DNA from 3 places in the Streptomyces sp. NPDC094448 genome. Region 2 is predicted to be linked to each of the others. Evidence: riboswitches for the same ligand, from Rfam matches in the RefSeq annotation. Region 2 holds a riboswitch; each other region holds the start of a gene.
What was found. Region 2 has a riboswitch for thiamine pyrophosphate ahead of thiO (glycine oxidase ThiO). Riboswitches for the same ligand answer to the same signal wherever they lie in the genome.
Positions count from the first base shown of each region.

Region 1 (10,125 bases), on a different contig from region 2:
AGCACATCGCGGAGCTGTACGCCGGGGAGGCCGACTGGTACATCGCGCCGAATCCCGCCGTGCCGTGGATCCGGCCCCGGTCCACCCGGGCCGATATCGCGGACCACTGGCGCGAGCTGGCCGCGGGCCAGGAGAACGACCCCGCGGGCACCCGGATCGACGCGGTCGTCGTCACCGGCCCCGACGCGGTCGTCACCGGCACCCTCGCGGGTACGGTCCGGGCCACGGGTATCCGGTTCACCTCGCCGTTCGCCCTGCACTTCACGGTTGCGGACGGACTGATCGTCCGCTTCCGGGTCATCGAGGACAGCCTCGCCGTCGCGGCGGCCTGCGCCCCCGGGGCGGCGGCCGGCCGCTGAAGGCGGCTCCCGCCCCCTTACGGGCGGCCCGTCAGCCGTGGCCCAGCACCACGATCTCGTCCGGGGCGAATTCCACGCCCACCCGTGCACCCTGCTCCGGGGCGTCCCGGGGCCCGGTCTCGGCCTCCAGCACCGGGCCGTTCTCCGGGCGCAGCCGCAGGGCGACATGGCTGCCCCGGAAGGTCCGGGACTCCACGGTGCACTGCGGCCCGCGGCCCGTACCGGGGTCGGCCGGCCGCACCCCGGCGGGTCTGACCAGCAGTTCGTACCTGCCGTCCGGTACCCCGGCGGGCAGCGGCAGCCGGCCCCAGACGGTATCGGCGGTCCCGTCGCGGACCACCGCGTCCACGATGTTGTCGAAGCCGAGGAACCGGGCGACGAACGCGTCCGCCGGGCGCTGCCACACCTCCAGGGGCGTCCCGGTCTGCGCGATCCGCCCGTCCCGCATGATCACCACCCGGTCGGCGAGCGCGAACGCCTCGCCCTGGTCGTGGGTGACCGCGAGGACCGTCGTCCCGAGCCGGCCGAAGAGGGACCGCAGTTCGACGACGAGCCGCTCCCGCAGTCCGCGGTCGAGCTGGCCGAGGGGTTCGTCGAGCATCAGCAGCTTCGGCTCCGGGGCCAGGGCCCTGGCCAGCGCCACCCGCTGCTGTTCGCCGCCGGACAGGGAGGACACCGTACGTCCCCCGGCACCCGGCAGCCCCACCAGTTCCAGCAGTTCGGTGACCCGGCGGTGCTGTGCGGCCCGGCCGGTGCCGCGCATCCGCAGCCCGAAGGCGACGTTTCCGGCGACGTCGTGCTGGGGGAAGAGCTGGTGGTCCTGGAACATCAGGCCGACGCCGCGCCGGTGCACCGGTACGCCGGTCTGGTCCTCGCCGCCGAGGAGGACCCGGCCGCGGTCGGCGTGGCGGAGCCCGGCGACGACCCGCAGCAGGGTGGACTTGCCGCTGCCGCTGGGGCCCAGGACGCAGACGGTCTCATGGGCCGCGACGGTGAGGTCCACGGCGTCGAGGGCGGCCCGGTCCCCGAACCGTACGGTCACATCGTCGAGTCCGAGCATCAGAACTCCCCGGTCGCTGCGGTCGTGGTGGTCCTGGAGCGGATCCGCTCCAGTGACAGCAGTGCGACCGCGCACACCACCATCAGGATCGTGCTGAGGGCCATCGCCTGCCCGTAGTTGAGTTCGCCGGGCCGGCCGAGGAGCCGGGCCACGGCGACCGGCAGGGTCGGTTCGTCGGGCCGGGCGATGAACACGGTCGCACCGAACTCCCCGAGGGAGACGGCGAAGGCGAAGCCCGCGGCGATCAGCAGGGCCCGCCGGACCAGCGGGAAGTCGACCTCCCGCCACGCCCGCAGGGGGGACGCCCCGAGGACGGCCGCGGCCTCCCGCAGCCGTCCGTCGACGGCGCGGAGCACCGGCAGCATGGTCCGGACCACGAACGGCGCTCCGACCAGTGCCTGGGCCAGCGGTACCAGGATCCACGAGGCCCGCAGGTCGAGCGGCGGTTCGTCGAGGGTGATCAGGAAGCCGAAGCCGACGGTGACCGCCGAGACCCCGAGCGGCAGCATCAGCAGCGCGTCGAAGCCCCGCAGCAGCCGTCCGGCACCGCCCGCGCCGCCGCGCCGGGCGAGCGCCGCGGCGGCGAGACCGCCGATGACGACGGCGATCGCGGTGGCGGCCAGCGCGTACTGAAGGGAGTTCACCACGGCGTGCGCCGGGGGGACGAGGAAGGCGCCGCCGCTCGCGTCGAACCGGCCGAGCGCCCGGTAGTAGTCCAGGTTGTAGCCGCGGGGGGTGGCCAGGGAACGTTCCACCAGGACCCCGAGCGGCAGCAGCACCAGCAGGGCGACGGTGGTGAGGACGGCGCCCAGCAGCGTCCACTGGCGGGCACCGCGGGGCCGGCGGGCGGTATGCCGCGGGTCGACCAGCCGGAGGGCGGTCTCCCGTTTCCGTACGGTCCGGGCGTGGACGGTGAGCACCGCGCCGACGGCCGTGAACTGCACCAGGGTGAGGACGGCGGCGGTGCGCAGGTCCAGCAGGTGTGCGGTCTGCCGGTAGACCTCGACCTCCAGGGTGGCGAAGCCGGGGCCGCCGAGGATCTGCACGATGCCGAAGGAGGTGAAGGTGAACAGGAAGACCATCAGGGCGGCGGAGGCGACGGACGGCGCGAGCGCGGGGAGTGTCACGGTGCGCCAGGCGGTGAACCGTCCGGCGCCGAGGACCCGGGCGGCCTCTTCCTGGCGGGGGTCGAGCTGGGCCCAGAGCCCGCCGACGGTCCGGACGACGACGGCGTAGTTGAAGAAGACATGGGCGATCAGGATCGCCCACACCGTGGTGTCGAGCCGGATGCCCCAGGCCTCGTCGAGGAGTCCGCCGCGGCCCAGCAGGGCGAGGAATGCGGTGCCGACGACGACCGTCGGCAGCACGAACGGCACGGTCACCACGGCCCGCAGCAGCTTCTTCCCGGGGAAGGCGTAGCGGGCGGTGACATAGGCGCAGGGCAGGGCGATCAGCAGGGTCAGCGCGGTGGAGGCGAGCGCCTGCCAGGCGGTGAACCAGAGGACCCCGGCGATATCGTCCCGGCCGAGGACTTCGGTGATGTGCCCGAACTGCCAGCTGCCGCCGGAGCGCAGTCCGCGGCCGACGATGGCGGCCACGGGGTAGGCGAAGAAGACCGCGAAGAACACGGCGGGCAGGGCGAGCAGGGCGAGCCGCGCCGCGGTCCCGGTGCGGAGGGCGCGCACCGCACGGCCGGTACGGCGGCCCTGTGCCGCCGCCCGGTCCGTGCGTTCCGGTCCTCCGGCCGTCACTTGACGACGGTCGACGACCACTTCTGGATCCACTGTTCCCGGTTCTTCGTGATGGTGTCCGGCGGCAGCGTCGCCGGGTCGGTGATCGTCGCGCCGTGGCGGGTGAACAGTTCGGGGAGTTTGGTGCCCTCGACGACCGGGTTCACGAACATGTTCAGCGGCAGATCCTCCTGGAACGGCGCCGAGACGAGGAAGTCCAGCAGCGCCTTGCCGCCGGCCTCGTTCTTCGCGCCCTTCAGCAGTCCGGCGAACTCGACCTGCCGGAAGCAGGTGCCGGCGGCGACCCCGGTCGGTGCCTCCTTGGGCTGCGGCTCCGCGAAGAGGACCTCGACGGGCGGGCTGGAGGCGTAGGAGACGACCAGCGGCCGGTCGCCGCCTTCCTTCTTTCCGCCCGCGGAGCCGGAGAACTCGCGGTTGTAGGCCTCTTCCCAGCCGTCGACGACCTTGAGGCCGTTGGCCTTGAGCTTCTTCCAGTAGTCCTGCCAGCCGTCCTCGCCGTAGCGGGCGACGGTGCCGAGGAGGAAGCCGAGGCCCGGCGATGACGTGGCCGCGTTCTCGGCGACCAGCAGGTTCCGGTACTCGGGCTTGAGCAGGTCGTCGAAGGTGACGGGCGGCGCGAGCTTGCGGTCGGCGAAGTACTTCTTGTCGTAGTTGACGCAGATGTCGCCGGTGTCGACGGGGGTGACCCGGTGCTTGTCGCCGTCGAGGCGGACCGCCGCGGGTATCCGGTCGAGGCCCTTCGCCTCGTGGGGGGTGAAGATGCCGTTGTCGAGGGCGCGGGAGAGGAGGGTGTTGTCGACGCCGAAGAAGACGTCGCCCTGCGGGGAGCCCTTGGTGAGGATCTCCTTGTTGAGCGCGACGCCCGCGTCACCGCTCTTGAGGATCTTGACGGTGTAGCCGGTCTGCCGGGTGAACTCCTTGAGGACGTCCTCGGAGGCGGCGAAGGAGTCATGGCTGACGAGGGTGACGGTCTTCGAGGCCTTGCCGCCGCCCTGCTCCTTCTCGGCGGAGGAGTCCCCGCCGCAGGCGGCGAGCACGGTCACACCGAGTGCGGCGGCCAGCGCGGCCGCCGCGCCCCTTCTGATACTGCTACTGCTCACTGGTCGAAGTCCTCCTGGTGAAGGCCAGGAAGAGACGCGGCCCTGCCCGGATCCCCGAGGGAATCCGGGCAGGGCGCAACAGCTTGAGTGAAAGACCGAACTTCCTACCCGGAATGACCCGGGCGAGGTTCAGAGGGTCTGCGGCCCCGTGGGTACCGCACTCTCAGCGCTGTGGCGCTCCCCTGTCGGAAATATGCAAATGTTCAGGCCAGACTACAAGGCTCGGATCCCGCCATGGCAGGGGCGGTCCCGGAATGTGTCCGGTCCGTCACCGCTCGGCGGCGGCGAGCTGTCCGCAGGCCCCGTCGATCTCCTGACCGCGGGTGTCCCGTACGGTCACCGGCACCCCGTGGGCGGCGATGGCCTCGACGAACGCCTTTTCGTCCTCCGGCCGTGAGGCGGTCCACTGGGAGCCGGGGGTGGGGTTCAGCGGAATGAGATTGACATGGACCCGCTTGCCCTTCAGCAGCCTGCCGAGCAGATCGCCCCGCCACGCCTGGTCGTTGATGTCGCGGATCAGCGCGTACTCGATGGAGACCCGGCGGCCGGACTTCTCCGCGTACTCCCAGGCCGCGTCGAGGACCTCGCGGACCTTCCAGCGGGTGTTGACCGGCACCAGGGTGTCGCGCAGTTCGTCGTCGGGGGCGTGCAGCGAGACGGCGAGCCGGCATTTGAAGCCCTCGTCGGCGAAGCGCTGCATGGCGGGGACCAGACCGACCGTGGAGACGGTGATCCCGCGCTGCGAGAGCCCGAGGCCGTCCGGCTCGGGGTCGGTGAGCCGGCGGATGGCGCCCACGACCCGCTTGTAGTTCGCCAGCGGCTCGCCCATGCCCATGAAGACGATGTTCGACAGCCGGGCGGGCCCGCCGGGGACCTCGCCGTCCCGCAGCGCCCGCATACCGTCGACGATCTGGTGCACGATCTCCGCCGTCGACAGGTTCCGGTCGAGACCGGCCTGTCCGGTGGCGCAGAACGGGCAGTTCATCCCGCAGCCCGCCTGGGAGGAGATGCACATCGTCACCCGGTCCGGGTAGCGCATCAGGACCGATTCGACGAGGGTCCCGTCGTGCAGTCTCCAGAGCGTCTTGCGGGTGGTGTCGTCGTCGCACGAGATATGCCGCACCACCGACATCAGCTCGGGCAGCAGCTCCGCGGCGAGCTTCTCCCGCGCGGCGGCCGGGATGTCCGTCCACTGCGCCGGATCGTGGGCGTACCGCGCGAAGTAGTGCTGGGAGAGCTGGCGGGCGCGGAACGGCTTCTCGCCGATCGCGGCGACGGCGTCCTTGCGCTCGGCCGGCGAGAGGTCGGCGAGATGCCTCGGGGGCTTCTTGGCTCCGCGGGGCGCGATGAAAGTGAGTTCTCCGGGCTTGGGCATGGTCCATCCAGTGTCGCAGAGATACGGAGAAGGGCCCGCCATCCTGTGGATAACGGGCCCTTCCCGGCGAAACAGCAGGTCACCGGGGCCTGCCGGGGGTACGGCCGGTCCGGCCGTACCTCTGAACGGTGCGCGGCCCCGGTTCCGGGCCGCGCACGGTGCGGCCCCTAACCGGCCCCGACGAACACCACCAGCAGCAGCCACACTACCGGCGCCGTCGGCAGCAGCGAGTCCAGGCGGTCCATGATGCCGCCGTGGCCCGGCAGCAGGGTGCCCATGTCCTTGATGCCGAGATCCCGTTTGATCATCGACTCGCCCAGATCGCCCAGGGTCGCCGTGACGGCGACCGCGAGGCCCAGCAGGATCCCCTGCCACCAGGCGCCGCCGTCGATGAGGAACTGCATGCACAGGGCGCCCGCGACCATGGCGAAGCCGACCGCGCCGAGCAGGCCTTCCCGGGTCTTCCCCGGGCTGATCCTCGGCGCCAGCTTCCGCTTGCCGAAACGCCAGCCGACCGCGTACGCGCCGGTGTCGCTGACCACGGTGAGGAGAAGGAACGTCAGCACCCGCTGCGCCCCGTCGTCCGCGGTGAGCATCATCGACACGAAGGTCGCCAGGAACGGCACGTAGAAAGCGGCGAAGACACCCGCCGTGACGTCCTTCAGATACCCCTCGGGGGGCTCCGTCATCCGCCACACCAGGACCGCGAGGGCGGTGAGGGCCGTGGCGACCCAGGCGCCCTCGGCGCCGCGCACATACCCGGCGACGACCATCGCCGCGCCGCCGACCGCGAGCGGCACCAGCGGGGCCTTGATGCCCTTGCGCTCCTGGAGGCGGGAGGTCAGCTCCCACAGCCCGACCACGACGGCGACCGTTATCACGCCGAGGAACACGGCCTTGACCACGAAAAGCGACGCGACGATCACCGCGCCGAGGCCGACTCCGACCCCTATCGCCGCACGCAGATCACGGCCGGCCCGCTTCTTCGCCTTCACCGCCCCGGCGGCGTCCGCAGGGCCCGCCGCTGCCGGACCTCCGGCGGCACCGGGTGCGCCGGATGCGTCCGGACCGCCGGGAGCCTGCCCGCCGCCGCGGGGGTCCCCGGGGCCGCCGGCCGGCGGGGGCTGCGGCCCGGCCGGTGCGGGCTCCCGAGGAAGCTCATCGCGGAACAGGGGGCGGCCCGGCTCGGCGGCCCCCCGGCCACTGTCGTTCCGGCGGTCACGGTCACCGGGACCGCCGGCGTCTCTACCTGCGTCGGGAAAGTCCGGCACGATGGGCATGGGCCGAGTCTGCTGTGCGTCGTGCCCGTCGTACGCGGGACCCGCCGAAAGCGGGCCCCGGTCCTGCGGACGCCACCCCCCGACGTAGTCGGCCCGCTGCGGGGCCCCCCAGGAAGCGTCGTTCATCAGACTTCGAGCAGCTCGGCTTCCTTGTGCTTCAGCAGCTCGTCCACCTGCGCCACGTACTTCGCGGTGGTGTCGTCGAGCTCCTTCTCCGCACGGCGGCCCTCGTCCTCGCCGACCTCGCCGTCCTTGACGAGCTTGTCGATGGTCTCCTTGGCCTTGCGGCGGACCGCGCGGATGGAGATCTTCGCGTCCTCGGCCTTGGTCTTGGCGACCTTGATGTACTCGCGGCGGCGCTCCTCGGTCAGCTCCGGGAACACCACACGGATGATGTTGCCGTCGTTGCTCGGGTTGACCCCGAGGTCGGAGTCGCGGATCGCCTGCTCGATATTGCGCAGCGCCGTCTTGTCGAAGGGCGTGACCACGGCCATCCGGGGCTCGGGCACCGAGAAGGACGCGAGCTGATTGATCGGGGTCAGCGCACCGTAGTAGTCGGCCACGATCTTGTTGAACATCGCCGGGTGCGCGCGTCCGGTGCGGATCGCGGCGAAGTCGTCCTTGGCAACCAGGACGGCCTTCTCCATCTTCTCCTCGGCCTCAAGGAGGGTCTCTTCGATCACCACTTGCTCCTGCGTGTCTTGAGTAGGCCCGGCTGACAACTGCCCGGTCGGGCGGAACCTGTCGCGTCTTCCCTGCACGGTGTCCGACCGGCAGGGCTTTGTCCATCCCCGGATATCGTCGGACGTCCGTTCCGGGACGCCCGGGACACCCCCCGGGTTCAGGCTCGGGTGCCCTTGCTGTTGACGAGCGTGCCGATCTTCTCACCACGTACCGCACGGGCGATATTGCCCGCGGCCAGCAGTTCGAAGACGAGGATCGGCAGGGCGTTGTCACGGCAGAGGGTGATCGCCGTGGCGTCGGCGACCTTGAGGTCCCGGGTGATGACCTCGCCGTACTCCAGCGCGTCGTACTTGACCGCCCCGGGGTTGGTCCGCGGGTCGGCGTCGTAGACCCCGTCGACCCCGTTCTTCCCCATCAGCAGGGCCTCGGCGTCGATCTCCAGGGCGCGCTGGGCGGCGGTGGTGTCGGTGGAGAAGTACGGCATGCCCATACCGGCGCCGAAGATGACCACACGGCCCTTCTCCAGATGGCGTACGGCCCGCAGCGGGATGTACGGCTCGGCGACCTGGCCCATGGTGATGGCGGTCTGGACCCGGGAGTCGATGCCCTCCTTCTCCAGGAAGTCCTGGAGCGCGAGGCAGTTCATCACGGTGCCGAGCATGCCCATGTAGTCGGAGCGGGCCCGGTCCATGCCGCGTACCTGCAGCTCGGCGCCGCGGAAGAAGTTGCCGCCGCCGATGACGACCGCGATCTGGGCGCCGCTCCGGACGACGGCCGCGATCTCGCGGGCGATGGCGTGCACGACGTCGGGGTCCACTCCGAGGCCCGTCCCGCCGGAGAAGGCCTCTCCGGAGAGCTTCAGCATGAAGCGTCCGGCACCGGGCTCGTTCACGTCGTGCTTCCCGTCGTGGTCGTGGTCGCTGTTGTCGCCAACTGCCTGGGTGGCGTCCGCGCCCTTGTTCATGGAGATCTCCTCGTGCACATACGAGGAAGGCCATCGCCGGTGGGTACTGGTGTCCCTGTCGGCAATGGCCTCCTCGTCAGATCTGCGGTCGTCCGGCGCTCCGGGCGCAACGGCGCCGCCCGGGGCCCACGCGGCCTGTGACTGCGTGGGAAACCCTAGCGGGCCGACGGATCGACCGCGTACTCGGCGTCCCCGTGCCGCCGTTCCGGGCGGCGCCGGGGACGCGGGTACCGGCGTTCCTGCGTCCGGGTCAGGCGCCGACGCGGATACGGGCGAAGCGCTTCAGCTCCACACCGGCCTCGTCGAGAACCTTCTGGACGGACTTCTTGTTGTCCTTCGCGAAGGCCTGCTCCAGAACGGTGACCTCCTTGAAGAAACCGTTCACCCGGCCCTCGACGATCTTCGGCAGGGCAGCCTCGGGCTTGCCCTCCTCACGGGAGGTGGCCTCGGCGACCCGGCGCTCGTTCTCCACGACCTCGGCCGGGACGTCCTCGCGGGACAGGTACTTCGGCGCGAAGGCGGCGATGTGCTGGGCGACGTCCTTGGCGACGTCCGCGTTCGCGGCGCTCAGCTCGACGAGCACGCCGACCTGCGGCGGCAGGTCGGGCATGGTGCGGTGCAGGTAGACACCGACGAACGCACCGGAGAACTGCGCGAAGCGGTCGAGGACGATCTTCTCGCCGAGGTTGGCGTTGGCCTCGTCGACATACGCCTGAACGGTCTTGCCTGCCTCGATCTCGGAGGCGAGCAGCGCGTCCAGGTCCGCCGGGGAGGTGGCGGCGACGTGCGCGGCGAGCGCGTTGGCGACGGCCTGGAACTTCTCGCCCTTGGCGACGAAGTCCGTCTCGCACTTCAGCTCCAGCAGCACACCGGTCGTCTTGTCCTCGGAGATGAGGGAGACGACGGCGCCGTTCGAAGCGGTGCGGGACTCGCGCTTGGCGACGCCCTTCTGGCCCTTGACGCGCAGCAGCTCGACGGCCTTGTCGACGTTGCCGTCGGCCTCGTCCAGAGCCTTCTTGCAGTCCATCATGCCGGCGCCGGTCAGCTCACGGAGCTTCTTGACGTCGGCGGCGGTGTAGTTCGCCATGTCCTTGAATCTTTCCTCGAAAGGTCGGAAGTCGAAGTCGAGACGGATCCGGTACGGGCCGGGCGGCGCGAGCCGCGCGGCCCGGACACCCGGCCCTGGGCGGGGCGGTACGGATCCGGGGGCGGACGGCGGGGCCGGTGCCGCCTGGCACCGCCCCCGCCGTCCTCACCTGCCGTGCTCTGCGGCGGTCAGGCCTGCTCGGCGTCCGCGGCCGGCTTCTCGGCCTCGGGGGCCTCGGCGGCGGGGGCCTCGGCGGCGGCCTCGGCCGGCTTCTCGGCCTCGGCGTCGTCGGCCTTCTTCTCGCCCTCGAGGAGGTCGCGCTCCCACTCGGCGAGCGGCTCACCGGCGGCCTTGTCGCCCGGCTTGGAGTCACCGGTGGCGACACCGGAACGGGCGATCAGGCCCTCGGCGACGGCGTCGGCGATCACACGGGTCAGCAGCGTGACGGAGCGGATCGCGTCGTCG
Region 1 covers NZ_JBIWGU010000017.1:77,552-87,676, reverse strand. The annotation lists gene ACIQ9E_RS28065 (nuclear transport factor 2 family protein) at 1-359, shown strand, start outside; gene ACIQ9E_RS28060 (ABC transporter ATP-binding protein) at 391-1,419, opposite strand; gene ACIQ9E_RS28055 (ABC transporter permease) at 1,419-3,104, opposite strand; gene ACIQ9E_RS28050 (thiamine ABC transporter substrate binding subunit) at 3,167-4,270, opposite strand; TPP riboswitch at 4,354-4,464, opposite strand; gene rlmN (23S rRNA (adenine(2503)-C(2))-methyltransferase RlmN) at 4,539-5,645, opposite strand; gene ACIQ9E_RS28040 (phosphatidate cytidylyltransferase) at 5,813-7,051, opposite strand; gene frr (ribosome recycling factor) at 7,051-7,608, opposite strand; gene pyrH (UMP kinase) at 7,767-8,573, opposite strand; gene tsf (translation elongation factor Ts) at 8,824-9,660, opposite strand; gene rpsB (30S ribosomal protein S2) at 9,849-10,125, opposite strand, start outside.
Region 1: linked by a shared signal. The riboswitch ahead of ACIQ9E_RS28050 (thiamine ABC transporter substrate binding subunit) and the one ahead of thiO (glycine oxidase ThiO) in region 2 are both predicted to bind thiamine pyrophosphate.

Region 2 (10,125 bases):
GTCGATGTGGTGCTCCTCGTCCTCCAGGATCGACTCGAAGATATTCGCCGAGGTGATGTCCCCCTTGGCGCGCATCACGTCGATACCCCGCTTGAGGCGGTCGATCGCCTCCACTTCGACCTGGCGGTCGGCCTGGAACATCTCCGTCACGGTCTGTCCGACCCGGACATGGAACAGCCGCTGGTAGTTCGGCAGACCGTCGAGGAAGAGGATCCGGTCGGTCAGCACCTCGGCGTGCTTCATCTCGTCGAACGATTCCGCGCGGGTGTACTTGGCGAGCTTGGTCCAGCCGAAGTTCTCCTGCATCTTGGCGTGCAGGAAGTACTGGTTGATGGCCGTCAGCTCGGCGGTGAGCTGCTCGTTCAGAAACTCGATGACCTCGGGGTCGCCCTGCATCGCAGCGGCTCCTTCCACGGGAGTGGTGAGTGTGGGCCAGGTGCGCGCATCCTTGCACCGGCATCGGGAGCCGTCCAGTAAGTGCCTCCTTAGTAGGAGTTGCCCGAATCGACCCAGACCCGGTCATCACCACCCCTCCCGGTCTGTCACCATGGAAGACATGGGTCAGCCGGAGAACAGGAGCCGCCGAGCAGCAGTGGAATCCGAGCTTCCACCAGGTCAGCGGCTTCAGCGCGGCTGGCCGGTCACCCACTACGGACCGGTTCCCAAGTTCCGTCCGGAGCGCTGGGAGTTCCGCGTCTTCGGTGCCACGGCCGACGGCGACAAGCGTTGCTGGACCCATGAGGAGTTCTCGGCGCTGCCCTTCTCGACGGTCGTGGCCGATCTGCACTGCGTGACGAAGTTCAGCATGCTGGGGGCCGAATGGGGCGGGGTGCCCGCCCGGACGATCGCCGCGCTGGCGCCGCCCGCCGCCGATGTCACCCATGTCATGGTCTGGGCCGAGTACGGATTCAGTGCGAATATGCGGCTCGCCGACTTCGTCTCGGAGCGGTCGATTTTCGCCACCCACAAGGACGGTGAGCTGCTCACTGCGGAGCACGGCTTTCCGCTGCGGCTGGTGGTACCCCATCTGTACGCCTGGAAGGGGCCGAAGTGGGTCCGGGGCGTCGAGTACATGACGGCCGACCGCCGTGGCTTCTGGGAGGAGCGGGGGTATCACAACGTCGGAGACCCCTGGCGGGAGCAGCGGTACTCCTACCAGGAGGAACCGGGCGACGGCCCCGAGCTGTGACGGCCCGGGGCCCTCTTTCGACCGATCGATTGACTCGTGTCACCGAAGAGGGGCGCCCGCCGATGGCTGTCGTACCCCGGCCGGCCCGCGCCGATGGACCGGCCGGCGGAATCCGGTACTCCGGCAGGGTGCCCGACGGCACGGCTCCCACGCCCGGCGTGTCGCCGGGGGAGCGGGCGGCCCTCGGTGCCCCCGGTCAGGCGGATGCCGCCCCGGCCTCGGGCCCCCGCTGCCGCAACTCCTTCAGCAGGGCGATATCCGCCGCGTACTTCTCCTGGCCACCGGGCGTTTCGATGATGAGCGGTACGCCCTCGGCCGCCGGGTGGTGCAGCAGCTCCCGGAAGGGTTCCGCGCCGATATGCCCCGAGCCGATGTTCTCGTGTCGGTCCCTGCGGGAGCCGCCGGCCTCCTTGGAGTCGTTGGCGTGGATCAGCCCGAGCCGCCCCTCGCCGACCGTCGCCACCAGCGCGTCCAGGGTCTCGGACATCCCCCGCGGCGCCGCCAGATCGTGCCCCGCCGCGTACACATGGCAGGTGTCGAGACAGACACCGAGCCGCGGATGGAACTCCAGGGCCTCGAAGTACGGTCCGAAGTCCGCCACCCGGGAGCAGAGCGAAGCGCCCTGGCCCGCCGTCCCCTCCAGCAGCAGCATCGGATCGCCGTCCTCGGTCAGCTCGTCCAGCAGCGGTAGCACCAGCTCCCTGACCTGGGCGAGCGCCGTCTCCCGGGAGCGACCGCCGGTCGCCGAGCCGGTGTGCACCACCACGCCCCGGGCGCCGATCTCCCGGCCCCGGCGCAGCGAGTGCCGCATGGACACGACCGACCGGCGCGCGGTCTCCTCGGTGTGCGAACCGAAGTTGATCAGATAGGGCGCGTGGATCCACGGCGAAATCCCCTCCGCGGCGCACTGCTCCCGGAACGCTTCGTCCTGGGCCGGACGGCCGTCCGGTACGGCCCAGCCCCGCGGATTGGCGACGAAGACCTGGACGGCCTCGGCCCCGATCTCACGGGCGTACCCGAGTCCGCTGGTGGCGAGACCGCCGGCCACGGGGACATGGCCGCCGACGGGATTGCGCATGGGTGCTTCCGGTGTCCTTCCGATGCGTTGCACGGGACGGCGGTTCTTCCGCGGTGCCGTACGGCGGTTCTGTTCGCGATGCCGTGTGCTGTGGGGCTCTGCCCGCCGTGCGGTACGGCTTAGAGGCCCTTCAAGGTGATGGTGACCGTGCTGCCCTCGGGGGCCCGCTCGTCGGCTGACGGTGACTGGCCCGCAACCTTGTCCCCCAGATACGGGAAGGACTCCTCCACCTTCACCTTGAAGCCCGCCGCCTCCAGCTCCCGGCGCGCGTCGCCCTCGGACGAGCCGGAGACATCGGGGACGGCGACCATTCTGGGGCCCTTGGAGACCGTGAGGGTGACGGTGTCGCCGGTGGCGAGCCGGGTGCCCTCGGGCGCCGACTGACGGGCGACCGTCCCCGCGGCCTCGGGGGAATTGACCTGATCGGGCTCCACGGCGACCTCGAAACCGGCACCCTCCAGAGCGGCCGTCGCCTCGGCGACCGGATCGCCCGTGACATCCGGCACCTCGACGGGCGCGCCCTTGCTGACGACCAGGGAGACCGCCGTATCGGGACGGCGCCCGGTGCCGGCCGCCGGATCCGTACGGATCACCGCGCCCCGCGGGACCTCGGCACTGAACTCCTCGGAGACCGAGCCGGGGGCGAATCCGGCCTTGCGGAGCCGCTCCTCGGCCTTTTCCTGCGGAACGTCCTCGAGGGACGGCACCCGGACGATCTCCGGGCCGCGTGAGACGACGAGCGTCACCGAGCCGTTGCCCCGGATCCGCTCGTTGGTCACGGGGTCCGACCAGATGACGGAGCCCCGCTCGACGGTATCGCTGAACTCGCGCCGGACGCCCTTCACCCCGAGGCCGGCGTCCTCGATGCGCTTCTCCGCCGCGGCCTCGGTCAGGCCGATCACGGCGGGGACGCGGGTGAACTGACCGGAGTTGATGTACCAGACGCCGCCGGCGACACCGAAGACCGCGAGCACCGCCACCATGATCGTGATCATGCCCCGGCGCGTCAGCCGGGGAAGGTCCCGGCGCCCCGCGCCGACCCGCCCGGCGGCGGGCAGCGGCGGCGTCGCCAGCCTGGCCGTGCGCTGGACCCGCTGCTCGTCGGGGAGGACCCCGGAGGTCCACGGAATGACGTCCGTACGCTCTTCGGAGCCCGTACGACGGGCCCGTCCGCCGCGCGTACCGGAGGGTGCGTCACCGGCTTCCCGGGCGCCGGGCGGCAGCAGGTCGAGCTGCTCGTCGTCGAGGGCGGCACGGGCCGCTCGGGTCTGCGCGAGCAGCGCCACCGCGTCGTACGGACGGACATCGGGCGTGCGCGCGGTCGCGCTCGCCACCAGCTCGTCCAGTTCCAGGGCAAGCCCCGGCACCGCGGCCGACGGCGCCGGAACGGAGTCGTGGAGATGCTGGTAGAGAACCTGGGCGGGGGTGTCGCCCGCATACGGTTTGGCGCCGGTGAGCATCTCGTACAGCACGACCCCGCAGGCGTACACGTCGGAGCGGGTGTCGGTGGTGCCTTCTTCGATCTGTTCGGGCGCGAGATAGGAGACCGTACCCAGGACGCTGCCGGTGGTGTTCGTCACCGAACCGACGGCACGTACCAGCCCGAAATCGGCGACCTTGACCCGGCCGTCGTCCCCTATCAGCACATTCTCCGGTTTGACGTCCCGGTGGACGAAGCCCGCCCGATGGGCCGCGCCGAGCGCCGCGAGAACCGGCTCCAGGATGTCCAGCGCCGCCCGCGGACGGAGCGCGCCGCGCTCGCGCAGCACGTCCCGCAGGGTGCATCCGGCGACGTACTCCATGGCCAGATAGACATAGGCGCCCTGCGCGCCCTGGTCGAACACCCCCACCACATTGGGGTGCGACAGCCGGGCGACGGATTTGGCCTCCCGGATGAACCGCGCCACGAAGGTCGCGTCCGTCGCCAGCGCCGGATGCATCACCTTCAGCGCCAGCTCACGGTCCAGCCGGGTGTCCAGGGCCCGGTAGACCGTGGCCATCCCGCCGACGGCGATGCGCTCGTCGACGCGGTATCGGCCGTCGAGCACCTGCCCGACGAGGGGGTCCTGAAGGGTCGTGTCCACAGGCCGATTCTACGAGCCCGGACCGACAGCCCCGTCGCCGTCGGTCCCGGCACCGCCGTGACCGGGGCGGGATCGGGTCGGGAACGGTGCCGAGCTGTGACGCTCCGCCCGTGCGGCCGAGCGCCTCCCCGGGCGGCCTGCCCCCGGCCGCGACGGTGCCGCCGGACCCGCCGGGGCCGCCCGGGGCCGGGCTCAGCGGGCCGACCCGGTGCCGGGTCCGTCCGGGGTCCCGAACGCCGGGCGCTCCGGATCCGGGTCCGCCGGGTCCCTGCCGTCCCTGCCGTCACCCGCGTCCGGGCCCAGTGCCGCGATTCCGGACGCGGGGGAGGAGGCGCGGGCGAAGTGGCGGCGCGGGATACGGCCCGCGCGGTGGGCAAGCCGTCCCGCCTCGACTCCGTACCGCATCGCCTCGGCCATCAGCACCGGCTCCTGGGCGCGGGTCACGGCCGATGCGAGCATCACCGCGGCGCAGCCCAGCTCCATCGCCAGGACCGCGTCGGACGCCGTCCCGGCGCCCGCGTCCAGAATGACCGGCACTCCGGCGCTCTCCACGATCAACTGGAAGTTGTGCGGATTGCGGATGCCGAGGCCCGAGCCGATGGGGGAGCCCAGCGGCATGATCGCCGCGCAGCCGGCGTCCTCCAGCTTCCGGGCCAGCACCGGATCGTCATTGGTGTACGGGAGGACGGTGAAGCCGTCGTCGACGAGGGTCTCGGCCGCGTCGAGCAGCTCCACCGGGTCGGGCAGCAGGGTCCGTTCGTCGGCCACGACCTCCAGTTTCACCCAGTCGGTCCCGAGGGCCTCCCGGGCGAGCCGGGCGGTGAGCACGGCCTCCCCGGCGGTGAAGCAGCCCGCGGTGTTCGGCAGGACGGCGATGCCGAGCCGGTCGAGGACGGAGAGCACCGAACCGTGGACCGTGGGGTCGACGCGGCGCATGGCGACGGTGGTGAGGCGGGTACCGCTGGCGACCAGGGCGCGTTCCAGCACGTCGAGACTGGGCGCACCGCCCGTACCCATGATCAGCCGGGAGCCGAAGGTGGTGCCGGCGATGGTGAACGGATCACGGCCCGGTGCCGGATCCGGGGCCGGCGCGGCGGGTGACGGCGCCGGGCCGGTGCGGTGCGCCGTGGCGCCGTTGCGGGAGCGGGGGGCGGCCGGGGGCGGCGGCGGGGCGAGATCGGACACGGCCGGTCAGCCGCCCTGGACCGCGGTGAGGACCTCGACGCGGTCGCCGTCGCCGAGGAAGGTGCCGGGCCACTGGCCGCGGGGCACGACCGTCTCGTTGACCGCGGCGGCGACCCCGGCCGGTGCCGGGGTGAGCGTGGCGACGAGGGCGTCGAGAGTGGTTCCGGTGGCGAGTTCACGCCACTCGCCGTTGACGGAGACGAGCGGGGGAATGCTGTTCATACGAGTTGCTCCTGGGAGGCGGGGGCGGCGGGGAGGAAGCGGTCGGGGGTGAAGGGATGGACTTCCTCGGGGAGGGCGCCGGTGGCGAGCGCCGTCGCGATCGCATCGCCGGTCAGAGGAGTGAGGAGGACGCCGTTGCGGTAGTGGCCGGTGGCCAGCAGCAGTCCGGGCAGCGCGCTCGGGCCCAGCAGTGGGGCGTTGTCCGGAGAGCCGGGGCGGAGTCCGGCCCGGACCTCGGTCAGCGGCAGTTCGGTGATGCCGGGGACCAGTTCGTGCGCATCGCGCAGCAGTTCGTAGACCCCGCCCGCGGTGACGGTGGTGTCGAAGCCCAGCTCCTCGCTGGTCGCTCCGACGACCAGCTCGCCGTCGGCCCGGGGGACGAGATAGACGTGGCTGCCGCGGACGACGGCGCGCACGGTCCGGGAGAGGAAGGGGGCGAGCGGCGGGGGTACGGCCAGCCGGAGCACCTGCCCCTTCACCGGGCGTACGGGTGGCACGGCATCGGGGGGCAGCCCGGCCAGCCGGCCGCTGAGACTGCCCCCGGCGAGCACGGTCTGCCCGGCGCGCAGTTCGGTGCCGTCGCCGAGGAGCGCGCCCGCGGCCCGGTCGCGCTCCACCAGCAGCCGGTCGGCCCGGCTCCGGTGGAGGTGCACCCCGGCGCGTTCGCAGGCGGTGACCAGTGCCGCCGTCAGCCGCCGGGGGTCGACCTGGTGGTCGCCGTCGACCCGGAGCCCGCCGCGGACCCCGGGGGCGAGCATGGGTTCCAGGCGGCGGCACTCCCGGCCGGTCAGCCACTGCGAGTCCAGCCCGGACCGCTGTTGGAGGGCGTGGAGTTCCCGCAGATGGGCGCGGTCGTCGGCGTCGAGGGCGACGGCGAGGGTGCCGCAGGCGCGGTAGCCGACGGAGTGCCCGCTCACCTCCTCCAGTTCGGCGGCGAAGGCGGGATAGCGCCGGGCGGATTCCAGATTGAGGGCCAGCAGGGTCTGCTCGCCGTAGTGGAGTTCGGTGACGGCCGCGAGCATGCCCGCCGCCACTCCGGCCGCGCCGCCGCCCGGCTCCGGGTCGGCGACGGTGACCTTCAGCCCGCGCTGCGCGGACCGCCAGGCGACGGCGAGCCCGATGATCCCGCCCCCGATGACGAGCACATCGTCCCGGCTCCCGGCCCGGTCGGGTGCGGGTGGTGCCACGATGCGGGGTGACGGGGAGCGCGGCGCGGCTTCCTCGGGCGGCGCGGCCGGCCGTGCGGCGGCCGGTGCGGATGCTTCGGGGGTACGCGACATGGGCGTCCAGCCCCTCCCTTCGCCGGCATGACCCGGATCAGGTTCGTACGGTCGGAGGCCGGTCAGCCTCCCTCTCAGCCCGGTCCGTCCGGGCTCCCGCGAGTGCTTTACGGTGGCCAGCCTAACCCCCGGGTCCGCAGCGGAGTAAGACGGTCGGGGCGGCTGCACCGGGCCGGTCCGCAGGGGACGCCCGGACACGAGGAGAGGCTTTCACCCATGGCGGGCTCACTGGACGGACGTGTGCTGTCCCCGGTCGCCGATCAGGCGCCGGGCCAGGTCGGCACCCGTACCCGATTCGACTACCACGAGGAGGAGGGCCGGATCTGGGCCGAGTACGAGGGGGGCGACGTGGTCCACGGCCGTCTGGTCGGCACCAGGGAGGGCGACCGCCTCGACTTCCGCTATGTGCAGCTCAAGACCGACGGCGGCACCTCGTCGGGCCACTGCGTCTCCACCGTCGTCGAACTGCCCGACGGGCGGCTGAGGCTGGAGGAGAGCTGGTCCTGGGAGTCCCGGGACGGCAGTGGTACGAGCGTGGTGGAGGAGCTGCCCTGACCGCGGCTGTCCGGGGCCCCATATCCCTGATGGAATGTCAGGTGCTTAAGGTGGAGGGGTGAACGATCAGCAGACGGAGCGGGTGCGGCAGCCGGCGGGCGTGGTCGTCGTCGGTGCGGGCATGGCCGGGGTGCAGACGGCGGTCGCCCTGCGGGAGCTGGGCCACAACGGCTCCGTGACGGTGATCGGGGCCGAGCCCCACCAGCCGTACGACCGGCCGCCGCTCTCCAAGGCGGTCCTGCTCGGGACGGCCGAGGGATCCGCCTTCGAGGTGGACTTCGAGGGGCTCGGGATCGAACTGCGCCTCGGGCTCGCCGTGACCGGGCTGCGCGCCGCCGCCCGGGAGCTGGACACGGAGGCCGGGCCCGTCCCGTACGACGTCCTCGTCCTCGCCACCGGTGCCGAGCCCGTGGCCCTGCCCGGTGCGGAGGGCGTGCCCGGGGTCCATCTGCTGCGGACCCTGGACGACGCCGAACGGCTCAGGCCGGTGCTCGCCCGGCAGCACGACGTCGTGGTCGTCGGTGCCGGTTGGATCGGGGCGGAGTTCGCCACCGCGGCCCGCGCCGCGGGCTGTGCGGTCACCGTCGTGGAGGCCGCCGGGCGGCCGCTGGCGGGCGCGCTGCCCGCCGAGGTCACCACCCCGATGGCCGACTGGTACGCCGAAGCCGGGGCCGAGCTGATCACCGATGCCCGGGTGGCGTCGGTGGAGCCCGGGGCCGTGGTCCTGTCCTGCGGTCGCCGGATCGCCGCGGGCGCCGTCGTCGTCGGTATCGGGGCCCGTCCCGCCACGGCCTGGCTGGCCGGTTCCGGCATCGCGACCGGCCCCGACGGTTCGGTCACCGCGGACGAAGGACTGCGCACCGGTCTGCCCGGGGTGTACGCGGTCGGGGACTGCGCCTCCTTCCCCTCCGCCCGCTACGGCCGACGTCTGCTCGTCCACCACTGGGACAATGCCCTCCAGGGCCCGCGCACGGTCGCCGCCAACATCATCGGAGACCTGGAGGCGGCCGCCCGCCCCGAGGACGCACCGCCCGGACCCGCCGCGGCCCCCGCCGTCTACGACCCCGTGCCGTACTTCTGGTCCGAGCAGTTCGGCCGCTTCGTGCAGTACGCGGGCGACCACGCCGGGGCCGACACCCTCCTGCGGCGCGGCGATCCCGCCGACGCCGCCTGGTCCGTGCTCTGGCTCCGGGACGGCGCGCTGGTCGCGGTACTCGCCGTGGGACGGCCCCGCGACCTGTCCCAGGGCCGCCGGATCATCCAGTCGGGCGGACGGCTGGATCCGGTCGCCGCGGCGGACCCCGCGACCCCCCTGAAGGCCGCCGCCCGCTGATCCGGCCCGGGTTCCGGCGGTGCTCCGGCCGCCGCCGCCGGCCGGCCGCCGGGTGCGGCGTGGGCCGGATGGCCGCTGTCCGAGGGGGCTCCCGCTACCCACTGTCGGCCCCAGATGGCACGCTTGTCCTGTGACCGAGATTGACGAAAAGATTGATGCCCTCGTGCCCGCCTGGCTCACGCTTCCCGATATCGCGGAGAAGCTGGATGTCGAGGTGACACGGGTGCGACAGCTTGTGAAGGAAGGCGGCCTGATCGCGGTGCGCCGCGGAGAGAACCGGGTTCTCCAGGTCCCCGCCGCGTTCATCAGCGGTGAGAAGGTCGTCAAGGGCCTTGCCGGCACCCTGACCCTGCTCAAGGACGACGGCTTCACCGACGAAGAGATGCTGGAGTGGCTCTTCACCCCCGACCCGACCCTCCCGGGCACCCCTGCCCAGGCCCTCAGTGAGAACCGCGGTACGGAAGTGAAGCGACGGGCCCAGGCGCTCGCCGTCTGACTCCGCCGCGGGTCCCCGGCAACCGGCGACCCGGCCCGGCGGGCGACCCGGGCCGGCGGCTGGCCGCCCGGGGCCGCGAGCCGGTGCCCGGTGTCGGCCCCGCCCGCGGGACGCCGCGGACCGGGGCGCTGCCCGGCTCCCCGCCGGTCCGGCCCTGCCCGCCTCCGGTCCGGCGCCTGCCCTGCTCCGGTACGCGGTCGGGTCCGACCGCCGGGCGCCGCACCGCTACCACCGGGTACTTTGCCGGGCCGGGCCCGACCGCGTACCGCCGAACCACCCCTGGGGGAATCCACCATGCCCGCGACACCGCACCACCGCGCCCGGCTCGCCGACGCCCGGCTCTATCTCTGCACGGACGCCCGGACCCGCCAGGGCGACCTCCCCGAGTTCCTCGACGCGGTGCTCTCCTCAGGCGTCGATATCGTCCAGCTCCGCGACAAGGGCCTGGAGGCGGCCGAGGAACTGGCGCATCTGGAGGTCTTCGCCGACGCCTGCCGCCGCCACGGCGCCCTCCTCGCGGTCAACGACCGCGCCGATGTCGCCCATGCCGCCGGTGCCGACGTCCTCCACCTCGGCCAGGGCGATCTGCCCGTACCCGCCGCCCGCGCCCTGCTGGGCGACGGGATCCTCGTCGGCCGCTCCACCCACAGCACCGCCGAGGCCGGGGCCGCCGCGCTCCAGCCCGGCGCGGACTACTTCTGCA
Region 2 covers NZ_JBIWGU010000009.1:208,160-218,284, reverse strand. The annotation lists gene bfr (bacterioferritin) at 1-396, opposite strand, end outside; gene ACIQ9E_RS19385 (sulfite oxidase-like oxidoreductase) at 557-1,189, shown strand; gene ACIQ9E_RS19380 (deoxyribonuclease IV) at 1,386-2,267, opposite strand; gene pknB (Stk1 family PASTA domain-containing Ser/Thr kinase) at 2,387-4,351, opposite strand; gene ACIQ9E_RS19370 (thiazole synthase) at 4,544-5,401, opposite strand; gene thiS (sulfur carrier protein ThiS) at 5,543-5,758, opposite strand; gene thiO (glycine oxidase ThiO) at 5,755-7,038, opposite strand; TPP riboswitch at 7,036-7,148, opposite strand; gene ACIQ9E_RS19355 (hypothetical protein) at 7,255-7,593, shown strand; gene ACIQ9E_RS19350 (NAD(P)/FAD-dependent oxidoreductase) at 7,715-8,926, shown strand; gene ACIQ9E_RS19345 (Rv2175c family DNA-binding protein) at 9,057-9,422, shown strand; gene thiE (thiamine phosphate synthase) at 9,717-10,125, shown strand, end outside.

Region 3 (10,125 bases), on a different contig from region 2:
CTTGTGGGGCGGTTCTTCGGGGAGGAACCGGGGCGGTCCGAGCCATGAGGGGGGAGGCTCGGACCGCCCGCCGAGAGACGGACCGGGCCTGCCGGGAAGGTGTTTCTCAGCCGACCGCGCCTGCGGCTTCGTCCAGGGCCCGCAGCACATCGGCGACCAGATCGTCGGTGTCCTCGGCACCGGCCGACAGCCTGATGAAGCCTTCCGGGACCGCGTCCCCGCCCCACCGCCCGCGCCGCTCCGCCGAGGAGCGGACCCCGCCGAAGCTGGTCGCGTCGTCGACCAGCCGGAGTGCGTCGAGGAAGCGTTCGGCGTGGTCGCGGTCGGGCAGGACGAACGAGAGCACCCCTCCGTACCGCCGCATCTGCCGTCCGGCCAGGGTGTACGAGGGGTCCGTGGGCAGCCCGGGATACCGCAGCCCCGTCACCTCCGCCCGCTCGCCCAGCGCCCGTGCCAGGGCCAGGGCGTTGACGCACTGCCGGTCGATCCGCAGATGCAGGGTGGCCAGAGACCGGTGGGCCAGCCAGGTCTCCATAGGACCCGGAATCGCCCCGACCACCTTCCGCCAGCGCCGTACGTCCGCCGCCCGTGCGGTGTCGCGGCAGGTCACATGCCCGAGCAGCAGATCGCCGTGGCCGGTCATGCCCTTGGTGTCACTGGCCACCGAGAAGTCGGCGCCCAGCGCCAGCGGCCGCTGCGCGAGCGGGGTGGCCAGGGTGTTGTCGACGGCGACCAGGGCACCGTGCGCATGGGCGACCCGCACCATGCGCCGGATATCGCAGACGTCGAGCCCCGGATTGGACGGGCTCTCGACCCAGAGCAGCCTGGCCCCCTCCAGAACCGACAACTGGGCGTCGCCCGCGGTCGGCGCGGTGCGCACCTCGATTCCGTACGCCTCCAGCTGATCGCGGACCAGGGGCAGCGCCTGATAGCCGTCGCTCGGCAGGACGACGGTGTCGCCGGCCCGCAGCGTGGAGAACAGCACCGCGGATACGGCCGCCATACCGGAGGCGAATACCGTGGTCTCGACGGACTCGCCCGGCGCTTCCAGCTCACCTATGGCCCGTTCCAGCAGGGTCCAGGACGGGTTGGTGTCGCGGCCGTAGGTGTACGGCCCGGTGGGCTCGCCCGGCAGATGGAAGTGGGCGGCGAACGCCGGGCCCGGCAGGGTGGGCTCGTATTTCACCGGCTCGGGCAGCCCCGCCCGTACCGCTCTGGTGCCGTCTCCGATGCCCGTTTCCATGGCCGTGGTGCTCCTCTCGTCAGCCGGGTTCCGCCCGGGTCCGCCCGCGCCGGGCGTCCGGTGACCGGCCGTGCGCGATCCCCGCGCCGTTCGTTCGTGCTCCGACCGTACGTTCTCCGGAAGCTTCCGTTCCTCCTCCGTCCGCCGGATGGGACGGCCACACCCTTGCGCAGCGGGCCGCCGGACCGCCGCTCCGGCGCCCTTGACGAGGCAATTCCTTCCTGTGTCTGATCGTGGCAGACATGATCGGGACGAGCGGCAGGGGCGGCGCACGATGAAGGCATTCCGGCTGGACGAACTGGAGGCGGAGCGCGCCGCCAACGACGGCGCGTATCTGCAGTTCCTGCGTGAGCGGAACATGTCCGTCGGTCTGTACGCGCTGGACGCCGGGGCCCTCGACCCCCAGCAGCCGCACCGCCAGGACGAGGTCTACTTCGTCGTCAGCGGGCGGGCGGCGATCACCGTCGGCACGGAGACGACTCCGGTCGCCCGCGGCAGTGTGGTCTACGTACCCGCGGGAGTGCCGCACAAGTTCCACCACATCACCGAGGACCTCCGGGTCATGGTGGTCTTCTCTCCCCCTGAGAGCTGAGCCCACGCCCCCGGAATCCCTAAGGGGCAGCTCAGGGGAGATCAAGGGCCCGGACCGTCCCGCCCGCCTTCCGGCCCGCCTAGCATCGAGGGCGGAGCGCCGGAAATTCCGCCGGGGGAGCCGAAGGAGAGACGAGGTAGGGGCCATGGCTGTACGGGAGATCGTCACGGGGCTGCCGTGGTGGGTGAAGTGGGTGGTGGCGCCGGTGCTGGTGCTGCTGCTCTTCGGCGGACTGGTCGCCCATGTCGTCGGGGTGCTGATCGGACTGCTCTTCAAGGCGCTCGCCCTGGTCGCCCTCGTCGGCGGACTGGTGTTCGTCGTCAGGAAGTTCAAGGGGTCGTCGAACTCCCGCGGGGACTGGTAGCCGCCCGGGTCCGGCGTTAACCCGGCCGGGGGAACCCCGGGCCTTACCAGGTCACACTCGGTTGAATGGCCATTACAGTGGCAGTCCGCCGCTGGGTATGCGGATTCACCACCCTTGTGCGCCCTCTTGTACGCCGGTGAGCGCCCCCTGTGGGCCCGTACGACCGGTACGGGTGCGGACCGCACGTACCGGACCGTTCCGGGTTCCGGCAGGGCCGCGTGCCCGGTGCGGCGGCGGGCGCACGGGGACCGACCCCGCGGGCGGGCGCCGACCCGCCACCATGTCAGGGGGTGAACCGTGGCCATGCCACCGGACGAGCGCGGCACCGGCCCGGCGGACGGTGTCACCCGGCCTCCGGCCGTCGGCACACCCACCCTGATCACTTCGGTGCAGCGGGCCCTGCGGCTGCTGGAGGCCGCCTCCTCGTACCCCGCGGGCGCGCCCGCCAAGGTGCTGGCCCGGGTGGCGACGATCCCGCTCCCCACCGCGTACCACCTGCTGCGCACCCTGGTGCACGAGGGCTATCTCCGCAGGGAGAGCGGCGTGTTCGTCCTCGGCGACGCGGTGGGACGGCTGGGCCCCGAAGCACCCGAAGCACCCGAAGGGCCGGAAGGGCCGGAAGCGCCGAAGGCATCCGAATCCGCTGTGTCCACTGCTTCCATGGCGCCCCATGTGCCCCATGTGCCTTCTGCACCTGCCGCTTCCCTTGTTTCCGCTGTGCAGAATCGTCGCAGCAGTCCCGAAGCGGGCACAGTTGGTGTGGAATCGGGCGCGTCAGGAACAGAACCGGTCGCCGGGGCGGACGGCGATCCGCCTCCGGTCCTCCGCCCGGGGCTACGGCCGGAGCCCGGCCCCGGCACCAGGCCGGCGGACTCCCTGGAGCACTGGCGGGACGCGATCGGAGCCCCCGTCTACTTCGGCGTCTACCGCGACGGCGAAATCCAGGTGGTGGCCGTATCGGACACCCCGTACGCCCCCGCCGTCAGCGAATGGGCGGATTTCCGCGAGACCGGCCATGCCCATGCGATCGGCCAGTGTCTGCTCGGCCGGCTGGACACCGCCGAACTCCACGACCATCTCGACCGGCACCCGGTGCGCGCCCTGACGCCGTATTCGGTACGGGACCGGCGCAGCCTGCTCGAACGGCTGGTGGCCCGGGGGCGCGCGGAACCCGTCGTGGAGCGGCAGGAGTACACGCTCGACACGGTCTGTGCCGCGATCGCCGTACCGCCGCCCGCGGGCGCCCGTGCCGCGGCGATGGCGATATCCCTCCCCCTCGACCGATCGGAACGGCTGCTTCCGGCAATCGGGCAGCTCCGGTCGGGGGTCGGCGGACTGCTCGGTTCACTCGCCTTCGCCGCTCGTCTGCCGGACGCTTGACGGCCCTTCGTTCGAGGCGTCTATCAGTATCTGAAAAATCACTCCTTGTAGTCCTCTGGTGACTTAGCGCACGATTATGAGGAGAGCGTCAGGGGAGTCCTTCCTGACCCGTTTCGCCAGGCTTCAGCAAGAAGGCTGCCCACCAGGCCCATCCGGGCTTCCGTCACTGCGGGGTACACGATGCACGAGTCGGTCCAGGCCGAGGTACTGATGAGCTTCCTCGTCTCCGAGGAGCTGTCGTTCCGGATCCCGGTGGAGCTCCGCTATGCGGCCGCGGATCCGTACGCCGTGCGGATGACCTTCCATCTGCCCGGAGACGCGCCGGTGACCTGGGCCTTCGGCCGGGATCTGCTGCTCGACGGGATCGTCGGGCCGAGCGGCGACGGCGATGTGCACATCGCACCGCTGGGGCCGGACGAGTCGGCGGACCTCGGGATCCGGCTCCAGGTGGGCGGAGAACTCGCCCTCTTCCAGGTGAGCGCGGCACCCGTCGTGGCCTTCCTGGACCGTACGGACCGGCTGGTTCCGCTGGGCCAGGAGCGGGCGTTCGGGGATTTCGGCGCCGAACTGGAGCAGGTGCTGCGGAGCATCCTCGCGGAGGAGAACGCGGGCTGACCGTACGGGTCCCCGGGCGCGCCCGGGGACCCGTACCGCTACCGCTTGCGGCGGCGGCCCTTGCCGCCGCCCAGACCCGGCAGCCCGCCCCGGCCCGCGGGCCGGATCTCCGGAACCGGCCCGCCGGCCGCCGGTTCGGCGGACATCTGCGGCAGCCGGGCCCCGGACCCTTCGGCCGGGTGCCCGGAAGTGCCTTCGGCGCCGTCCCGGACGCGGGCATCCGGCCGGTCGGCGCAGACCACCAGAGCGGCCAGGATCGTGGTCACCGGAACCGACGCGACCAGACCGATCGACCCGATCAGCGTCCGGACGATCTCCTCGGCGACGAGTTCGCTGTTGGCGACCGTCCCCACCCCGCTCTTCGCGATGCTGAACAGCAGCAGCAAGGGCAGTGCGGCGCCCGCATAGGCGAGGACCAGGGTGTTGACCACGGAGGCGATATGGTCGCGTCCGATCCGGATGGCGGCGCGGTACAGCGCGCGCGGTCCCATGCCGGGATCCGCCTGGCGCAGCTCCCATACCGCCGACGTCTGGGTCACCGTCACATCGTCGAGCACCCCGAGTGAACCGATGATCACACCGGCCAGCAGGAGTCCGCTCATGTCGATGCCCGGATAGAGCCCATGGATCAGCCCGGTGTTGTCGTCGGTATTGCCCGAAAGCGCCGCCCAGTCGATGAACAGCGAGCCCAGCAGCCCGATCAGCAGCAGCGAGATCAGCGTGCCGAGGACCGCGACGGAGGTACGGGCGGTGATGCCGTGACAGGCGTAGAGCGCGATCAGCATGATCGCACTGGAGCCGACCACCGCGACGGCCAGCGGATTGGAGCCTTCCAGGATCGCGGGGAGGATGAACAGCGTCAGCACGGCGAAGGACGCGGCCAGCGCAATCAGCGCCATCACCCCGCGCATCCGCCCCACCAGCACCACGGCCAGGGCGAAGACCCCGGCCACCACGGCGAGCGGGAACCGGCGGTTCACGTCGATGACCGAGTACTGGAGGTCGCGGGGCGCATCGGGGGCGTACGCCACCACGAGCTGCTGCCCCCGCTCCAACTGCCGTGACGCGTCCGGCTGGACGATCTCGGCGATGATCCGGTCCAGATGAGGCCCGGAGGTGATCCTGATGGTCGCCTTCTTGCAGTCGCCCTGCTGCGCCGCGACGGCCTCACGGCCCTGGGGCGTACTGGTGTCACCGGTCGGAGGCACCTGCGCGGAGTTGACCGACTTGCAGTCGACCGGGTCGACGCGGGTGACGACCGCCTGTTCGGTCTGGCGGTCGAAGCCGACGCCGGTGCGTTCATGACCTGGGGCGGAGCCGGGCCAGAGGACGGCCAGACCCACGACGACGGCCGCGGCGAAAGGAATCAGCACCGCGGCGATGATGCGGCGCAGATGGCGTGAGACGGGGGCGGCCGGTCCATGGCTGTGGCTGTGCCCATGACTGTGCCCGTGAAGGTGTGCGGGCACCGGAGTCGTCGGCGGTGGGGGCGCGTGCGCGTGTTCGTGGCTGCGGGCGGGTGCCCGGGCGGGCGTCGGGGGAGGTGCCGCGGCGGAGGCAGGGACGGGGGCGGGGTCCGGACCGGGGCCGTACCCCTGACCGCCGCCGTCCGCCGCACCGTACGCGAACCGGGAGTCGGGACCCCCCTGGGGACCGGGCGCTGATGACGTCACCGACCGATCATCGCAAGAACGGACGGGGGCCCCTGTTCAGCACGCCAGAAATGACGCTAGCGTGGTGTCACCTTTGCACACGCGGGAGCTCGGAGCACCGGGCTGAGAGGGCGCTGACCTCCGTCGACGCACCATCGGACGTATATGCGGGACATATACGCGCCGAAGGTGCCGGTCACGGGAATCGCTGCGTCGACCGCCGAACCTGTTACCGGGTAATGCCGGCGTAGGGAGTAGGTCTTCATGACCGTTCAGGATGCACGCACGCCTGCCGTCGTACCCGCCGCCCCGGTGGCGGCCGACGGTGTTCGCACGCCCGGCTGGCACAAGGGGTACATCGAGGGCTCGCGCCCCGATCTCCGGGTGCCGGTCCGTCAGGTGCACCTCACCAATGGCCGGGACGTGACGCTGTACGACACCTCCGGCCCGTACACCGACCCCACCGTCGAGACGGACGTACGCCGCGGGCTGCCGCCCCTGCGGGAGCACTGGATCGTCGCGCGCGGCGACACCGAGGAGTACGCGGGCCGTCCGGTGCGCCCGGAGGACGACGGCGTCCGGCACACTTCGCCGCGCGGAGGGCTGCGCAACCTCGACGCGGTCTTCCCGGGGCGGCCGCGCCAGCCGCGCCGGGGCCGCGACGGACAGGCGGTGACCCAGCTCGCGTACGCCCGCCGGGGCGAGATCACCCCCGAAATGGAGTTCGTGGCGCTGCGGGAGAACGTTTCTCCCGAGGTCGTACGGGAGGAGATCGCCGCCGGCCGGGCGGTGCTCCCCGCCAACGTCAACCATCCCGAGATCGAACCGATGATCATCGGCAAGCGGTTCCTGGTGAAGGTCAACGCCAATATCGGCAACTCCGCGGTCACCTCCTCCATCGAGGAGGAGGTCGAGAAGATGACCTGGGCCACCCGCTGGGGCGCTGACACGGTCATGGACCTGTCCACCGGGCGCAATATCCACACCACCCGCGAGTGGGTGCTGCGCAACTCCCCCGTCCCGATCGGCACGGTGCCGCTCTACCAGGCGCTGGAGAAGGTCGACGGCCGGGCCGAGGAGCTGAGCTGGGAGGTCTACAAGGACACCGTGATCGAACAGGCCGAGCAGGGGGTGGACTATATGACCGTCCACGCCGGGGTGCTGCTGCGGTATGTCCCGCTGACCGCGCGCCGGAAGACCGGGATCGTCTCGCGCGGCGGTTCGATCATGGCCGCCTGGTGTCTGGCGCACCACAAGGAATCGTTTCTGTACGAGCATTTCGAGGAGCTGTGCGAGATCCTCGCGGCGTACGACGTCACCTACTCCCTCGGTGACGGGCTCCGGCCCGGGTCGATCGCGGATGCCAACGACGAGGCGCAGTTCGCGGAGCTGCGGACGCTCGGGGAACTCAACCGGATCGCCAAGCGTATGAATGTGCAGACGATGATCGAGGGCCCCGGTCACGTTCCGATGCACAAGATCAAAGAGAATATCGACCTCCAGCAGGAGATCTGCGAGGAGGCCCCCTTCTATACGCTCGGCCCGCTGACCACCGATGTGGCGCCCGCCTACGACCACATCACCTCCGGTATCGGGGCTGCGATGATTGCCTGGTGGGGCACGGCGATGCTCTGTTACGTGACGCCCAAGGAGCACCTCGGTCTGCCCAACCGGGACGACGTCAAAACCGGTGTTATCACCTACAAGATCGCGGCGCATGCGGCCGATCTCGCCAAGGGGCATCCGGATGCCCAGGAGTGGGACGACGCGCTGTCGGACGCCCGTTTCGAATTCCGTTGGGAGGACCAGTTCAATCTGGCGCTCGACCCCGATACGGCCCGGGAGTTCCATGACGAGACCCTGCCCGCCGAGCCCGCGAAGACGGCGCACTTCTGTTCCATGTGCGGTCCCAAGTTCTGCTCGATGAAGATCAGTCGTTCGATCGCCGAGCAGTTCGGCGGGGACGAGGCAGCGGCGCAGGGGGCGAGCGACGAGGAGATCGCGGAGGGCATGCTCCGGAAGTCGGAGGAGTTCGCGGCGAGCGGGAACCGCGTCTATCTGCCGCTGGCCGACTGATCAGGGCCGTAAGCCGAGTTGGGCGCCGTCGGCGCCGGGGCACCCCGGTCACTCGGGTGGGTGATCGGGGCCGCCGAAGTCCGGGCTGGTGAAGTCGGGGCTGGTGAAGGTGGGGCGCTGACCGGCCGTGGCGCCTTCGCCGGGGCTGGTGAAATCCGGGCTGTCGTAGCCGATCTTCGGTATCCGGTTCGGCTGCCGCGGGGGTGCCGGGGAGAGCGGATCGGAGCTGGGGTCCTCCAGCGTGATCCGCAGGAAGGGCAGCAGACCGCGTTCCAGTACGGCATGGAGCCAGGCGTCCTTGGCCCGTGCGACCTCGTCGGGGAGTTCTTCCGCATGCTCCGCGGCCGGTACCTGGGTGGAGCTGTTGCGCACGGCGGTGATCAGCAGTCCGATCGCCGCCGTCAGAATGGCCGCCGCGGTCAGGGCCGCGAAGAACCAGCCCGCTGAGACCAGGGGTGAGGCGAAGGAGGGAGGGGGGTCGAGCATCTTCAGCAGATGGCCGACGAGCAGGAAGATCAGGGCCGCCGTACCGGCGAGGACCGGCGCGAGCACGGTGAAGACGGCCCCCATACCGGCGCCCGTGCCGTCGTGGTCCCCGCCGCCGGGTACCGCTTCGGCGGCGCCGGACCCTCCGGTGGCCTGGGGCGAGGGGGAGTGGGCCTCCTCGCGGATCCGTACATAGTGGGCGTACTCGGGTGCGGCGGAAGCGGTGATCAGCGCGGTGTTGTTGAGCGCCATCGTCCGCAGTTGGGTGGCGTTGAGCCGTTCGCCGATCGTGGCCAGATCCGGTCGTTCATGGGCAGTGCGCAGTACGTCGTCAAGGAGCCGCTGGAATTCGGCGCGGTCCTCGCTGAGCAGGGGCGGAACGCTGTTCATGTGCATCCCCCGATACTCCGTACGCCCGAAAGGCCCATAAGAAAGCGGGACTTCCGGTGATAGACGGAGGAGAGCCTGCAACGGATAAGCAGATGGTAGAGCCGTTACGGCACGGGGTGACAGGGACTTTCGGTAAAACGCCCAACCGGCTTGGGTCAGCCGGCCACCGGCAACTGGACGACAAGGAGCTTTCCGGCCATGGTGACTCCGCCGTCCATGGCGATCGCCAGCCCGTCCGCGTAGACGTGCGGGCCCTCGACGACCGGGCGTTCGCCGTCCTCGCCGTCCTCCGTACCGACCTCGCCGAGCAGATACGGGATGGGGCTGTGGCCGTGGACGACCCGGCTGCCGCCGTAGGCGCCGAGCAGTTCGCGGACGGCGGGCGGTCCCGCCTCCTCGTCGCGGAAGGAGAACCGCTTGGTCATCTTCCGGAAGAGGTCCCAGCACTCGTCGGGGTCGTTGCGGGTGAGGACGTCCTGGACGGCCTCGTTGACGTCCTCGACGGTATCGCCGTAGTCCAGATAGGCGGTGGTGTCGGAGTGCAGCAGCAGATGGTCGTCCTCGACGGCGACCGCGTCGAGCCGGGCCATCCACTGGACGTGGACGTCCTGGAGCCGGTCCATATCGGACTTCTGGCCGCCGTTGAGCAGCCAGGCGGCCTGGAAGGTGGCGGTGCCCGCACCGGAGTTCACCGGGGTGTCGACAAAGCGTTTGGCGCCGAGCAGCAGCAGTTCGTGATTGCCCATCAGGGCCTTGCAGTAGCCGCCCGCGGCCGCTGCCTCGGCCGAGAGCCGCATCACCAGGTCGATGACGCCGATGCCGTCGGGGCCGCGGTCGGTGAAGTCGCCGAGGAACCAGAGCCGGGCATTGCCCGCGGCCCAGTTCCCCTCGGCGTCGATCAGCCCCTGGGCCGTGAGGGCCGCGACGAGCTGGTCGAGATAGCCGTGGACGTCGCCGACGACGTAGAGCGGGCCCCGTTCGGTCGGTACGGGGGCCTCGGCGGTGCCGGTCAGGGGGAGGGTGCCGGGGTCGGGCTCGGCGCGGCCGATGACGGGCAGGTCCCGTTCGGTGGGGGTGTAGCCCTCGGGCAGCTCGTCCTCGGGGACGGCGTTCCCGGGATGCACCTCCGCGGCGTGCGCCTGTCCTGTGAGGGCGTCTCCGGGGTGCGTCTGCGCGGGGTACGGCCGGTCGCCACCGGGGTGCCCGGCCGGGGCCGGGTCGGCGTACGGCTCCGGGTGCGGCCGGTGCGCAGACGGGGGTTCGGCGGCCGGGTGCACCCGGTGGTCCTGCTGGGGTCCGGGGTAGGGGGCGGGCTCCTGCTCGTACC
Region 3 covers NZ_JBIWGU010000011.1:119,519-129,643, forward strand. The annotation lists gene ACIQ9E_RS22220 (cystathionine gamma-lyase) at 107-1,243, opposite strand; gene ACIQ9E_RS22225 (cupin domain-containing protein) at 1,518-1,835, shown strand; gene ACIQ9E_RS22230 (DUF5326 family protein) at 1,981-2,199, shown strand; gene ACIQ9E_RS22235 (helix-turn-helix domain-containing protein) at 2,503-3,579, shown strand; gene ACIQ9E_RS22240 (SsgA family sporulation/cell division regulator) at 3,760-4,194, shown strand; gene ACIQ9E_RS22245 (YibE/F family protein) at 4,233-5,663, opposite strand; TPP riboswitch at 5,939-6,117, shown strand; gene thiC (phosphomethylpyrimidine synthase ThiC) at 6,111-7,922, shown strand; gene ACIQ9E_RS22255 (hypothetical protein) at 7,971-8,804, opposite strand; gene ACIQ9E_RS22260 (metallophosphoesterase) at 8,954-10,125, opposite strand, start outside.
Region 3: linked by a shared signal. The riboswitch ahead of thiC (phosphomethylpyrimidine synthase ThiC) and the one ahead of thiO (glycine oxidase ThiO) in region 2 are both predicted to bind thiamine pyrophosphate.